3 regions of the Yoonia sp. GPGPB17 genome follow, and region 1 is predicted to be linked to each of the others. Evidence: riboswitches for the same ligand, from Rfam matches in the RefSeq annotation. Region 1 holds a riboswitch; each other region holds the start of a gene.
The links. Region 1 has a riboswitch for glycine ahead of QTO30_RS16695 (D-amino acid dehydrogenase). Riboswitches for the same ligand answer to the same signal wherever they lie in the genome.
Positions count from the first base shown of each region.

Region 2: another riboswitch for glycine. It lies ahead of gcvT (glycine cleavage system aminomethyltransferase GcvT); the one in region 1 lies ahead of QTO30_RS16695 (D-amino acid dehydrogenase).
Region 3: another riboswitch for glycine. It lies ahead of QTO30_RS22210 (FAD-dependent oxidoreductase); the one in region 1 lies ahead of QTO30_RS16695 (D-amino acid dehydrogenase).

Region 1 is NZ_JATACI010000002.1:3,169,328-3,173,617, forward strand. Features, by position in the region: gene QTO30_RS16685 (DNA polymerase IV) at 1-406, opposite strand, end outside; gene QTO30_RS16690 (NUDIX hydrolase) at 432-869, shown strand; glycine riboswitch at 965-1,052, shown strand; partial or broken gene QTO30_RS16695 (D-amino acid dehydrogenase) at 1,163-2,406, shown strand; gene QTO30_RS16700 (SPFH domain-containing protein) at 2,449-3,342, shown strand; gene QTO30_RS16705 (NfeD family protein) at 3,342-3,617, shown strand; gene pyrF (orotidine-5'-phosphate decarboxylase) at 3,651-4,290, opposite strand, start outside.
Region 2 is NZ_JATACI010000002.1:317,815-322,104, reverse strand. Features, by position in the region: gene gcvP (aminomethyl-transferring glycine dehydrogenase) at 1-362, opposite strand, end outside; gene gcvH (glycine cleavage system protein GcvH) at 375-734, opposite strand; gene gcvT (glycine cleavage system aminomethyltransferase GcvT) at 749-1,873, opposite strand; glycine riboswitch at 2,030-2,114, opposite strand; gene QTO30_RS01965 (VOC family protein) at 2,288-2,716, shown strand; partial or broken gene QTO30_RS22010 (DUF1194 domain-containing protein) at 2,797-3,404, shown strand; gene QTO30_RS01950 (DUF1194 domain-containing protein) at 3,401-4,126, shown strand; gene QTO30_RS01945 (DUF1194 domain-containing protein) at 4,144-4,290, shown strand, end outside.
Region 3 is NZ_JATACI010000005.1:94,396-98,685, reverse strand. Features, by position in the region: gene QTO30_RS21855 (hypothetical protein) at 1-506, opposite strand, end outside; gene QTO30_RS21850 (hypothetical protein) at 1,066-1,893, opposite strand; glycine riboswitch at 2,074-2,160, shown strand; gene QTO30_RS22210 (FAD-dependent oxidoreductase) at 2,283-2,849, shown strand; gene QTO30_RS22205 (FAD-dependent oxidoreductase) at 2,774-3,517, shown strand; gene bhcB (beta-hydroxyaspartate dehydratase BhcB) at 3,528-4,290, shown strand, end outside.

The DNA.
Region 1 (4,290 bases):
CCTCGTCCAGCGACAGCGGCTCAACGACAGGTGTCAGCTCATCCATCATCTCGCGAATGGCCTTGGAGGCTGCGACATAAGCATCGAAATTCGGTCGCACGACCACCGCCTCGGGGCAGAGTTTCAGCGCCTTGAACATCGGCATGGCGGATTTCACGCCTTTGATCCGCGCCACGTAACAGGCGGTCGAGACGACGCCACGCCGCCCGCCGCCTATGATCACGGGCTTGTCGGCCAGTTCCGGATTGTCGCGCTTTTCGACAGATGCATAGAAGGCATCGCAATCCATGTGGGCAATGGTAAGGTCAAACAACTCCGGGTGCCGCGTCACCCTTGGGCTGCGGCATTTCAGACAGCGGGTTTCGCTGTCGAATGTGGTCAGGCAATCACGGCAAAGGGCGGGCATACCCACAGTGTACGAGGCGCAGGATATGGACACAACGGGGCCGCATGATGGGGCGAAGGTTGCCCTGTTTTTGGGTAACCAGATCATCAGTATCCTGCGCGATGATTTCGATCATATCACCTATCCCAACCTTTGGGACTTGCCCGGAGGAGGCCGTGATGGCGGTGAAACCCCGTTTGAGACCGTCGCACGCGAGACCCGGGAAGAGCTGGGGCTGGTCCTGCCGCCCTCAGCGGTGCTCTGGGAAAGCGCATTCCCTGCGAACTACGATCCGGGCAAATGGGTCGCGTTCTTTGTCGCTTGGTTGCCGCCATTCGCCGTCGAAGACATCATATTTGGCGATGAAGGGCAGCGCTGGGCACTTTACGATCTGGACACCTTTATGAATTTGCCTAATCGCGTTCCCTCCTATTGCGCGCGCTTGCAGCGCTGGATAGCTGAGACGGGTGGGTTCGCAACTTAAATCACACGGTCTAGACGCTTTTGAGAGCCGCTGAAACAGGCTGCAGATTCTTGTTGCTTTGTGCAGCAATCTGTCTATGAGGTTTCCAATAGGAAACACGCTGACCGGGAGAGTTCGGTTCAGTCTGGCGCCGAAGGAGCAACCGCCCCGGTCACTCTCAGGCAAAAGGACCGGTTGGGGTGCAACACACCGAAGAGAGACCTTGAGTGGTCCGCCGAAGGAGCAAGCTTAAGCATCAGGGCGAATCTCTCAGGTACAACAGACGGTGGGGGCATTTGGTAAGGGGATTTACCATGCCTTCGATTGCTGTTCTCGGCGCCGGAATCACTGGCGTAACCACTGCATATTCATTGATGATCCGCGGTTTTGACGTCACGGTTTATGACCGTCAACGTTACGCCGGGATGGAAACCAGCTTTGCCAATGGAGGCCAGTTGAGCGCGTCAAACGCGGAAGTCTGGAACCAATGGTCCACCGTCCTGAAAGGTATCAAATGGATGCTTGAGGGTGATGCGCCCCTGTTCGTGAACCCGCGCCCAGGTTGGCACAAGGTCAGCTGGATGACAGAGTTTCTGGCCAACATTCCTCGTTACAAGTCTAATACCACGAAGACGGCTGCAATGGCTGTTGCTGCGCGCGCAGGGCTGGCCGAGATGGCGGATAAATCAGGTGTCGATTTTGACTTCAGCCCTGCTTAAGCATCCTACATTTTTACAAGACCGAGAAAGACCTCAAGCATGCGCGGATGGTTAATGGCCTGCTGGCGGAAGGCGGGTTGGAACGGCATGAGCTGACCGTCGACGAAGTGATGGCGAAAGAACCCACTCTTCGTGGCGATATCATTGGTGGTTTCTGGACTGAAAGCGACAGCACGGGCGACATTCACAAATTCACTATCGGGCTGGCGGATTGGCTGAAGAAGCAGGGTGTTGTTTTCAAACTTGGCGCGCCTGTTACGGATCTGCATGTGCGTGCGGATGGTGTGCATGTCGAATGCGGCCAAGAGGACCGGTATGACGCGGTTGTCGTGTCTGCGGGTGTCGGTAGCCGCAAGTTCGCGCAGATGTTGGGTGACCGCGTGAACGTGTACCCGGTCAAAGGTTATTCGATCACAGTGAACCTTAATGATGAGGTTTCTCAGGCCGCAGCGCCGACAACGTCGTTGTTGGACGATAAGGCCAAGATCGTATCGTCGCGTTTGGGCAAGAATCGCTTCCGAATCGCTGGCACGGCTGAGTTTAACGGCGAGAATCGCGACATCTTAGAACGTCGTGTCCGCCCACTGATTAAATGGTGTGAAGAGCATTTCCCGGACGTATCCACAGAAAGCTGTGTGCCTTGGGCCGGATTGCGTCCGATGATGCCCAATATGATGCCGCGCGTCGGGCCGGGGAAAAGCGATCGTGTGTTCTATAATACAGGCCACGGCCACCTTGGGTGGACGCTTAGCCCTGCCACCGCAGATACCATCGGCGCGACAGTCACAGCACGGTTTAAAAGTAACAGTATACAACAGCATACATTGAAATCGGCCTGAACCATACCTATCTGTCCTTCATAACAATAGAGGGACAGATGTATGCCAATTGAAGATATTTTCGCTGAGTTCTTTGGACAAAACATACTTTGGCTCATGCTGGCGGTGTTCATTATCGTCTGCATTATGGCCGGTGTTCGCATCGTGCCGCAGTCAGAGAAATACGTGGTGGAACGGCTTGGTCGGCTCCGCTCGGTCCTTGGGCCGGGGATCAACTTTATTGTGCCATTTCTGGACCGCGTGCGGCACAAGGTTTCGATCCTTGAGCGCCAGTTGCCCTCAATGAACCAAGACGCGATTACATCTGACAACGTGCTGGTGCAGGTTGAGACATCGGTGTTTTACCGGATTATTGAGCCGGAGAAGACGGTCTATCGCATTCGTGACGTCGATGGTGCGATTTCGACCACAGTTGCTGGTATCGTGCGTTCCGAGATTGGCCGCATGGAGTTGGACCAAGTGCAGGCAAACCGTTCAAACCTGATTGATGCTGTGCGTTCGCAAGTGGCTGAACAGGTTGATGATTGGGGGATCGAAGTCACGCGTGCCGAGATCTTGGACGTCAACCTTGATCAGGCGACGCGCGAAGCGATGCTGCAACAGCTGAACGCCGAACGTGCACGCCGTGCGCAGGTGACCGAAGCTGAAGGTCAAAAGCGTGCGGTCGAGCTGCAGTCGGATGCCGAACTCTATGCCGCCGAGCAGGACGCGAAAGCGCGTCGTATTCTGGCGGATGCGGAAGCCTATGCGACACAGGTGGTTGCTGTGGCGATTGCCGAAAATGGTTTGGAAGCGGCGCAGTATCAGGTCGCGCTCAAGCAGGTCGAGGCTTTGCAGAAGCTCGGTGATGGCAACGGTAGTCAGACAGTTGTCTTGCCTGCCAATGCGGTCGATGCTTTCTCAAATGCCTTCGCAATGTTGAAAGGACGTGGATAATGCCACTTTGGACAGAATGGTGGGTTTGGATGTCAGGGGCGCTTGTCCTCGCAACACTCGAAGTGTTGATCCCCGGCTATATCTTTCTGGGGTTCGCTCTCGGGGCCGCGATGATGGGATTACTGATCCTGTTCGGGGTCTCAGGCACAGGATTGGCACTGACACTTGTTATCTTTGCGGTGCTGTCGCTGATATCCTATCTGGCGATGCGGAGATATTTCGGATTGAAGACCGGTCAGGTCAAAATCTGGGATACTGACGTGAACGACAACTAAGTCCGCATCTATTTGAAACGCAAACCCCCGACCTTAGCGGTTGGGGGTTTTTGCTTGGGGAGACGCCAGTTCGGCCAAAATGCTCTGTGCCGCCGCCCTTGGATTTTCGGCCTGCCAGATGGGCCTTCCGACAACCACATGATCCGCACCATTCGCAATCGCTTGTGCGGGTGTCATGACCCGCTTTTGATCACCGAGAGCCGCACCCGCCGGGCGCACGCCGGGGGTGACGATCAGCTTGCCTTCGGCTTCGGGCAAGGCGCGGATCAAGGCCGCTTCTTGCGGGGATGCGATCACGCCATCGGCCCCATTGGATAGGGCAATGCCAGCGCGTTCCTGTACCAGATCGGCTACATCGCCTGACTTTATGCAAGATGCATCGAGATCGTCGCGGTCCAATGATGTGAGGATCGTTACAGCCAGAATCTTCATATCTGACCCGCCAGCCCCTGCGCGCGCGGCGCGCACAACGTGGGGGTCACCATGCACGGTCAGGAAATCCAGATTGAATTGCGCTACGCCCCGCACTGCGGCCTCAACCGTCGCGCCGATATCAAAGAACTTCATGTCCAGGAAGATACGCTTGCCATGCTCCTGCTTCAGCTCGTTTGCCAAAGCCAAACCACCGCCGGTGAGCATCCCCAAACCAATCTTGTAGAAGCTCACGCTGTCG
Region 2 (4,290 bases), 2.9 Mb from region 1:
CTGATTTCGGGCTGATATGGGGTGTAGGCGGTATACCACGCCGGGTTTTCAAGGATGTTCCGCTGTATCGCAGGCGGTGTGACCGTGCCGTGATACCCCTGCCCGATCAACGATGTCAGTACCTTGTTCTTGGACGCAGTGACACGCATATGATGCAACAGTTCACGCTCTGACTTGGGTTTGCCAAAGTCTAACGGTGTCTTCTGACAGATCTTAGCAGGCAGCGTATCGTCGATCAGCGCATCAATATCTTTCGCCCCAATCACCTGCAACATCTCGTCCATTTCAGCGGGTGATGGGCCAATGTGCTTAAAGCGATTGGCAAAATCATAGGGCAAATAGTCAGTTGGCGTGAAAGTCATCGGTCAGGTTCCTTAGGCAATCATCGCGTTATAAGCAGCTTCATCCATCATGCTGTCCAGTTGCGAGGGATCAGACGGTTTGATCTTAAAGAACCACCCCGCACCCATGGCATCGCTATTGGCAAGGCTGGGATCATCGGCAAGTGCCGTATTCACTTCAACAATCTCGCCGTCTACGGGGGCCATAATATCAGAGGCAGCTTTGACACTTTCGATCACGACGATCTCATCATCTTTGGCAACTGTTGCACCGACCTCGGGCAGTTCAACAAAGACCAGATCACCCAGTTGTGTCGTTGCATGCTCGGTAATACCGACAACATATGCGTCGCCCTCGGCGCGCAGCCATTCGTGTTCTTCAGTGTATTTCATGGTGTTTCTCCCTTTTATCGTTTGAAGTTGGCTGGTGTGAACGGCAATTTGGTGACGGTCAAAGGCTGGCGCTTACCGCGCAACTCGCCATAAACGCAGGTGCCGATGTCGGTATGTTCGGCCGTGACATAGCCCATCGCCATGGGCCCGCCGATCGTGGGGCCAAACCCGCCAGAGGTAATCGTGCCGATAGGGTCAGTTGCATTCTCATCAGCGTAAAGCGTGACGCCTTCACGCATCGGTGCGCGGCCATCAGGCCGCAGCCCGACACGCTTGCGCATCACCCCATCCTGAAGCTGGGCCAGAATGTGATCTGCACCCGGAAACCCGCCAGCGCGGCCCCCACCGCGGCGGCGCACCTTCTGAATGGCCCAGGTCAAAGCGGCCTCAACCGGCGATGTCGTCTCATCAATGTCATGGCCATAGAGGCAAAGCCCGGCCTCCAGCCGCAGGCTGTCGCGCGCGCCAAGACCGATTGGTTCGACATCCGCATGATCTAGCAGCGCCTGTGCGACCCTTGGGGCATCATCCGCCGGGACCGAAATCTCGTATCCGTCCTCGCCGGTATACCCAGACCGCGACACCCACGCCGCAACCCCCAACAGGTCAAGTGTTGCGACATCCATGAATGCCATATCCGCAGCACGTGCATCCAATGCGCTTAACACCGCTTCAGCGGCGGGACCCTGTAATGCCAGCAGCGCACGATCAGTGATTTCCGTGACCCTCAGTTCTGGCGCAAGTGTCGCTTGCATATGGGCGATGTCAGCCGCTTTGCAGGCCGCGTTGACAACCAAAAAGACATAATCACCACGGTTCGCCAGCATCAGATCGTCTGCGATCCCACCGGCTGCATTGGTGAAGAAACCGTAGCGCTGACGCCCCACTGAAAGACCAAGGATATCGACGGGTATGAGCCGCTCCAACCCTTTGGCAGCGTCGGCATAGCTTGCGCCCTGCACAACAACCTGCCCCATATGGCTGACGTCAAATAGGCCCGCCTTGGCACGGGTGTGCAAATGTTCCTTCATCACACCGAGGGGGTATTGCACAGGCATCTCGTAGTAAGCGAACGGAACCATCTTGGCCCCCAACGACACGTGCAATGCATGAAGCGGTGTTTTGTGCAGATCAGCCATGTCTTGCCTTTCTTCAGCCGACAAGACTTGCATCAAATCAAGCGGCACCTTCTTTGCGCCAAGCTAAACCTGCGCTTCGGTGCCTCCTCTGTCCACTTGCCTGAGATCGCTATCCCTTCGGCGGGTGCGCAAAGCACCACTCTCCAGAGTGTTTGTATCCTGACGCTGGTCCTGCGGCCTGAGAGTTTCCGAGGCAGTTGCTCCTTCGGCACCAGTTGTCTGGTTCTCCCAACATCAAGATGTATTTGTTTCGTATCGGAAACGGGCCCGCCGTGGCAAGCCATATCTGAACGAAAACACTCAAAAACGCGTTAACCCGTGTCAGCGTTGAGATCACGACAATGCCCAATCGGGCATTTACTGTCACGCTCGAACGGCTAGGCTATAGTGAATGCCAACCGACTGGAGAGCCTGATGTCCCTCAAATACCTGCACACGATGGTCCGCGTAAAAGACCTAGAAAAATCCATGGCCTTTTATGCTTTGCTGGGCCTGAAAGAAACCCGACGATTTGATCATGAAGGCGGACGGTTCACGCTTGTTTTCATGGCACCTCCGGGGCAAGAAGACTGCCCGGTCGAGCTGACTTATAACTGGGATGGCGATGATGCCCTGCCAGATGATAGCCGTCATTTCGGCCACCTCGCCTACCGTGTGTCGAATATCTATGAGACCTGTCAGCACCTGATGGACAACGGCGTGACCATCAACCGCCCACCGCGCGACGGACATATGGCATTTGTGCGTTCTCCCGATAACATCTCGATCGAGCTGCTGCAGGAAGGCGATGATCTACCCTCGGCTGAGCCTTGGGCAAGCATGGAAAATACCGGGCATTGGTAAGAGCTTGGCTTCTCTGCAGTCTTTGCTTGGCGGCGGCTCCGGTTGAGGCTTGCCGCCTTGCTTTGGTCTTGGCACTTGACGTGTCATCCTCGGTCGACGCTGAGGAAGACCAACTGCAACGCTATGGCTTGGCTGCTGCCCTGCGCGCGCCCGAAGTCGAAGCAGCGTTCTTTTCTGCACCTGAACCCGTTGCCATTCAGATTTTTGAATGGAGCGGGCAGCGCAATCAAACTGACTTGCTGGATTGGACGCTGATCAGAACGCCCGCCGACCTCTTTCTGGCTGCCAATACTTTGACCCAAAGCAAACGCAGTATCAACGACATGCCCACGGCCATAGGTTACGCATTGGGCTATGCCTCCATCAAACTGAAAGAAGCACCGGCGTGCTTGTTTCAAACGATCGACGTCGCCGGAGATGGCATCAACAACGACGGCTTCGCGCCGCAGCGGCTACCTATGCTGCCTTTCCTTTCGATGGGGTGATCGTCAACGGCTTGGTGATCGCGGGCGCAGATGCTGCGGTGCAGCCCTACTATGAGACGCAGGTGATCCGGGGACCCACCGCCTTTGTCGAAGTGGCACACGGATTCCGAGACTTTGAGAATGCGATGCGGCGCAAACTGGTGCGAGAGCTGTCAACGCAAATGATCGGGCGTATCGCAACCGGACAGGAGGTGCGGGGGTGATCCGGTTTTGCCTGCTTTTCCTGCTTTTGCCGGTCATGGCGCAGGCCGCTTGCAGGCAGGCAATATCGTTGGGTTTGGATGTGTCCAGTTCCGTCGATCAATCCGAATACACCCTGCAACTGGAAGGGGTCATCACGGCCCTGAACGCGCCCGTCATCATGGATATCCTGTTCTTGCAGCCGGATGCACCGGTACGCATTCATGTCTTCGAATGGAGCGGGCCGATCAACCAAACCGTCATCGTGCCATGGACCACGTTAAATACGCCAACTGACCTGGCGACTGTGACGGCACGCCTGCGTGCGCATAGGCGCGGCGTCCCCGCGCCCACTACCGCGGTCGGGTCAGCGCTATTGGCCGGGTTTTCTTATCTTGAGCAGCATCCCGATTGCTGGATCCGCACACTTGATCTCTCTGGTGATGGGGAAACCAATACCGGTCCTTTGCCTGAAACCATCCCCGATACACAAACGCCCTCTGGCGTCACCGTGAATGGGCTGGTGGTGGGATCCGGCAACTTTTTTGGCGATCAGGTCAGCCGGAATGCCCTTGCTGATCTCGAAGTCTACTACCGTGAAAACGTCATCCGGGGGCCTGTAGCCTTTGTCGAAGTCGCGGAAAACTATGATGACTATGCCGCGACCATGGAACGCAAACTATTGCGTGAACTGACGGCTTTGGCTGTTGGACGGGTTGAGACCGGCCGCGGTTCCGGCGGGTGATACGCATAGCCTTACTCATGCTGTTACTGCCAGCACTTGCCGAGGCCGCCTGCCGACAGGCCCTTGCCTTAGGTCTGGATGTGTCGGAATCCGTCGATAGCGTCGAATACCGCTTGCAGCTGGACGGGCTGGCGACCGCGCTGAGCAGCACGCGTGTGCGGCAG
Region 3 (4,290 bases), on a different contig from region 1:
AAGGTATCTTCCGGTTCACAAGAAGAATCAGCATGGTTTTCGATCCAAACTGTCAGCCTTGTGCACAGGTCTGTTGCCGCGTCGACATGCTGAGAAAGCCGGGCTTCGCTCATACTCAGAAGCGTATCGGTACGGGGCCATGTTTCACGCTCGGCGATCATCTCCTGAACGTCGTCGGACAGAAGATCGTCGGGTGACAGACGCGCCAGTTCATCGCGGAAGGTGGCCCACTGGACACTGCGTGTCGCTCTGAGGGTCTTCTCAAGTGTGCGGAGATGGCGGGTCGAGATCCCGAGCTTCTGGGCAAAGCTCTCCTGGCGCCCGTAGAAAATCGGCTCCTTGCCAGGGTCGATCCAGGCGTCAGCCTCGGTGCATCCGATCAATCGTGTGAGAATGTCGGTGAGCCGCGGGCCAAGCCCGATGTCGCGGCCAATATCTGCCATCAGCGCGATCACATCGCGTCTGGAAAATCCCGGTGGAAGGGACGGAAAGGGGTCTGTCCTCATATTCTTGTCCTCTCATCTGCTCGTTGGACAAGACGGCGACAGGCAAATCCTCATTGTTCGCACAAATGCGTTTTTGCTTGCCTGTATGATTCTGGGGGTGTTATGTTCATCTCGATTTAACACGATGCAGAGTTGGCGCTCTGTGATCATAGCGCCTCCGGAAGGTTCACCGCCTTGCGGGGTTTTGCTTTTCTAGGGCTCTGGTTCTCCTTTCATCTTTGGGCAGACAGTCGCTGCCGGTTTGGTTGGGTATGGACCCAGGTCTGGCCTAATGGGGTTTTGATGAGCCAGACCAAGACGAACTTCACCTGTTCGCACGGATGCGTTTTTTCTTGATCGAAGGGGCAGGGGGTGGTAAAACCAGATCAACAGCACCGCTGATCGAGAAGTTGGCGCTTCTTGGTTTTTGAGCCCCTCGTTAAGGCCGCCGCCTTGCGGGGGTTTGCGTTTTTGGCTGCTCGCCTTCTGCCCCCTTTCGGTTCTTGTTTTGTACAACAGGCATACTATCTCTAGCTGCCTGTCGTAAATACGGTTTTGTCTTGGATCAGCGCCACCATATTTAGTAGTTAACCTGCTCGAAGCCGTAATTTCCTTCATAATCACGCCATTCCACGAAAACAGAGCGATGGAAGATGCCGGGGCAGTTCGAGCCAAAACCTGCCGTTCCAACATGCGCCTCTGGCAGAGCGGCGACAGAGCTTCGTGTCCAACGGAAATCGCCTTGTGTACCATAGGTGCCCATGCGGACGTTATCTGACCGATTGCAATCACCGTCGCTACCAGACTCCCACTGGCGCACATAGCGCGCATCGAAAACGCGAATGGAGCGAACGAAATTGAACTCTGCTCCGCTGATGTCGATGTCCGCTCGATCTTGGACAAGCTGAAGTGCGAACCCCTCCGGCAATGGAGCCGCGTTACCACCGGTCAAGCGAACAACGGCGGGTTGCGGCTCCATGCCGTCCGTGAGTGGGGGCGCTTGAAATGTCGGGGCAGGTGCCCCGGCCATTCGGCCATCAATGCCTGTGACTGGGGTGCCTGCCTCATCCACGGGGAAGGATTGCAGCGGCGCGGTTTGCTCCAGCTCGAAGAAGATTTCGTAAATCCGTTCGCTGGTCAAAGTGTCGGGATCGACGGTGTAGGCCGCGCCCGTAGGGCAGCGCCATATCTGCAAGGGTGGTTCGACAGGCCATGGTGTGATGCGGCGAATGAATTCGACGCGGGCTCTTGCGCAGGGAACGGATGCGGGCCATCCACCGGATAGGCACAAGAGAATGGCGCAGTCGATTTGATAGGTCTGGGCCTCGGCACGTTGCGGTGCAGCGGTGATGCTGGCTGCTGCGAGCGCTGCAACGGCCAAGGCTGAGGATTTGAGCATATTCAGCATGGGGCCTCCTTGATGCGCGCGTGAGAGACTTCTTTCAATAATACGGTTTTCGCAAAATAATACGGTTTTGATAAGTCTCGTTAAACAGCGCCTAGGTTTGTAGGTCGCACTGGGCAGCGCTTGAAAATATCAATCTTCTACGGAAAGGAGTGCATTGTAAATTTTCCTACACAGCGGTATAAAGGGCTTGCGGGAGAGACGATTTGATTCGTCGCCGAAGGAGCAACCGCCCCGGAAACTCTCAGGCAAACGGACCGCGCAAAGTACAATTCTCTGAAAAAGAGGGCTCTGCCTTCTGCCGATGGTGTAAACGGGCAAGCTCGTGAATCTCTCAGGCCAATGACAGAGGGGGCAACTTAACTGCCGCATTCAGCGGTTTAGGAGTTGCCATGATTGCAAGACCAGGAACTGTCGCTGTGATTGGGGCCGGAGTGACCGGCGTTACCACGGCCTATCAGTTACTTAAACGTGGGTTTGATGTGACCCTGTTCGAGCGTAACAGGCATGCCGCGATGGAAACCAGTCTAGGCAATGGCGGCCAGATTTCGGCGTCCAATGCGGAGGTGTGGAATTCTTGGGCCAATGTAAGCAAGGGCATCCGGTGGATGTTGACCAAAGACGCGCCATTGCTGGTTGGCCCGTACCCCAGCTTTCACAAGATCAGTTGGATGACGTCTTTCCTGCGGGCCATCCCGAGCTACGAGAAGAACACTATTCGCACCGTCGAACTTGCCTTGGCCGCACGCGACGCGTTGCTCGGCATGGCGGCGGATGAAGGCATAGACTTTAATCTTGAAAAGCGCGGAATTCTGCATTTCTACGAAACAAAGGCAGAATTTGAGGCAGCGGCGCGGGTCTCGGAACTGCTGGCCAAGGGTGGATTGACGCGCCTTCCGGTGACGACGGAAGAGATCTCCGCAATCGAACCGACACTGAAAGGTGTGGGCTATGCTTAAGCTTCTATACTGAGTCCGATTTCACGGGTGACATTCACAAGTTCACCACTGGGTTGGCGGACGCTGCAGAAGCACAAGGCGCGACGCTGCAGTTCGAAACGGATATTCTTGATGTTGCATCGACTGATGCAGGTATGCGGGTGGATTTTGGGGTCGAGGGCGCGAAAGATAGCGCGATCTTTGACCGGGTCGTGATCTGCGCAGGCGTGATGTCTAAAAAGCTGGCTCGTCGTTTAGGCGAAAACGTGAACATCTATCCGGTTAAGGGCTACTCGATCACGGTCAACCTGAACGATGAAAAGGCCCAGAACGCCGCGCCTTGGGTCAGCCTACTGGACGACAAGGCAAAAATCGTGACGAGCCGCTTGGGTAAAGACCGTTTCCGGGTGGCAGGCACCGCTGAATTGTCTGGTTACAACCGCGACATTCGACAAGCGCGGATTGAACCCCTGGTTAAGTGGTGCAACCGCCACTTCCCCGAGATGAGCACGCGCAGCGTTGTGCCATGGTCAGGTCTGCGTCCAATGATGCCGAATATGCTGCCGCGCGTTGGTCCAGGCAAAGACCCGCGCGTTCTTTTCAACACGGGACACGGCCATCTGGGTTGGACGCTGTCGGCGGCTACGGCCTGCATGGTCGCCGACATGGCCCAAAAGCAAGCTGCATAAGGAATTGCCAATGAATATCCCAACCTATGAAGATATGCTTGCCGCGCATGAACGGATCAAACCGATTATTCGTCGCACGCCTGTGCGCACATCGGATTATCTGAACGATTTGACCGGTTGCAACCTGCTATTCAAATGCGAAAACATGCAGGAGCCCGGCGCGTTCAAGGTTCGCGGTGCCTGCAATGCGGTCTTTGGCCTGGATGAAGCACAAGCGGTCAAAGGTGTCGCGACCCATTCATCCGGAAACCACGCGTCGTGCCTGTCATATGCAGCGATGAAGCGAGGCATTCCCTGCAATGTGGTTATGCCAAAGACGGCGCCACAGGCGAAAAAGGATACTGTCCGGCGTTATGGCGGGGTGATCACGGAATGTGAGCCATCGACAACGTCTCGCGAGGCAACGTTCGCAGAGATCCAAGCCGCGACAGGCGGTGATTTCGTGCATCCTTACAACGATCCGCGCGTGATTGCTGGTCAGGGCACCTGTTCCAAGGAGTTCATGGAGCAGACGGACGGTCTGGATGTCGTGATGGCACCGATTGGCGGCGGCGGGATGGTCTCTGGTACCTGCCTGACGCTCTCGACGCTTGCGCCGGAAACGCAGATCATCGCAGCAGAGCCTGAACAAGCTGATGACGCGTATCGCAGTTTCAAAGAGGGGCACATCATTGCTGACGATGCTCCAAAGACCATCGCCGACGGACTGCTGGTGCCTTTGAAGGAACGCACTTGGCATTTCGTTTCCAAATATGTGAGCGACATTCTGACCG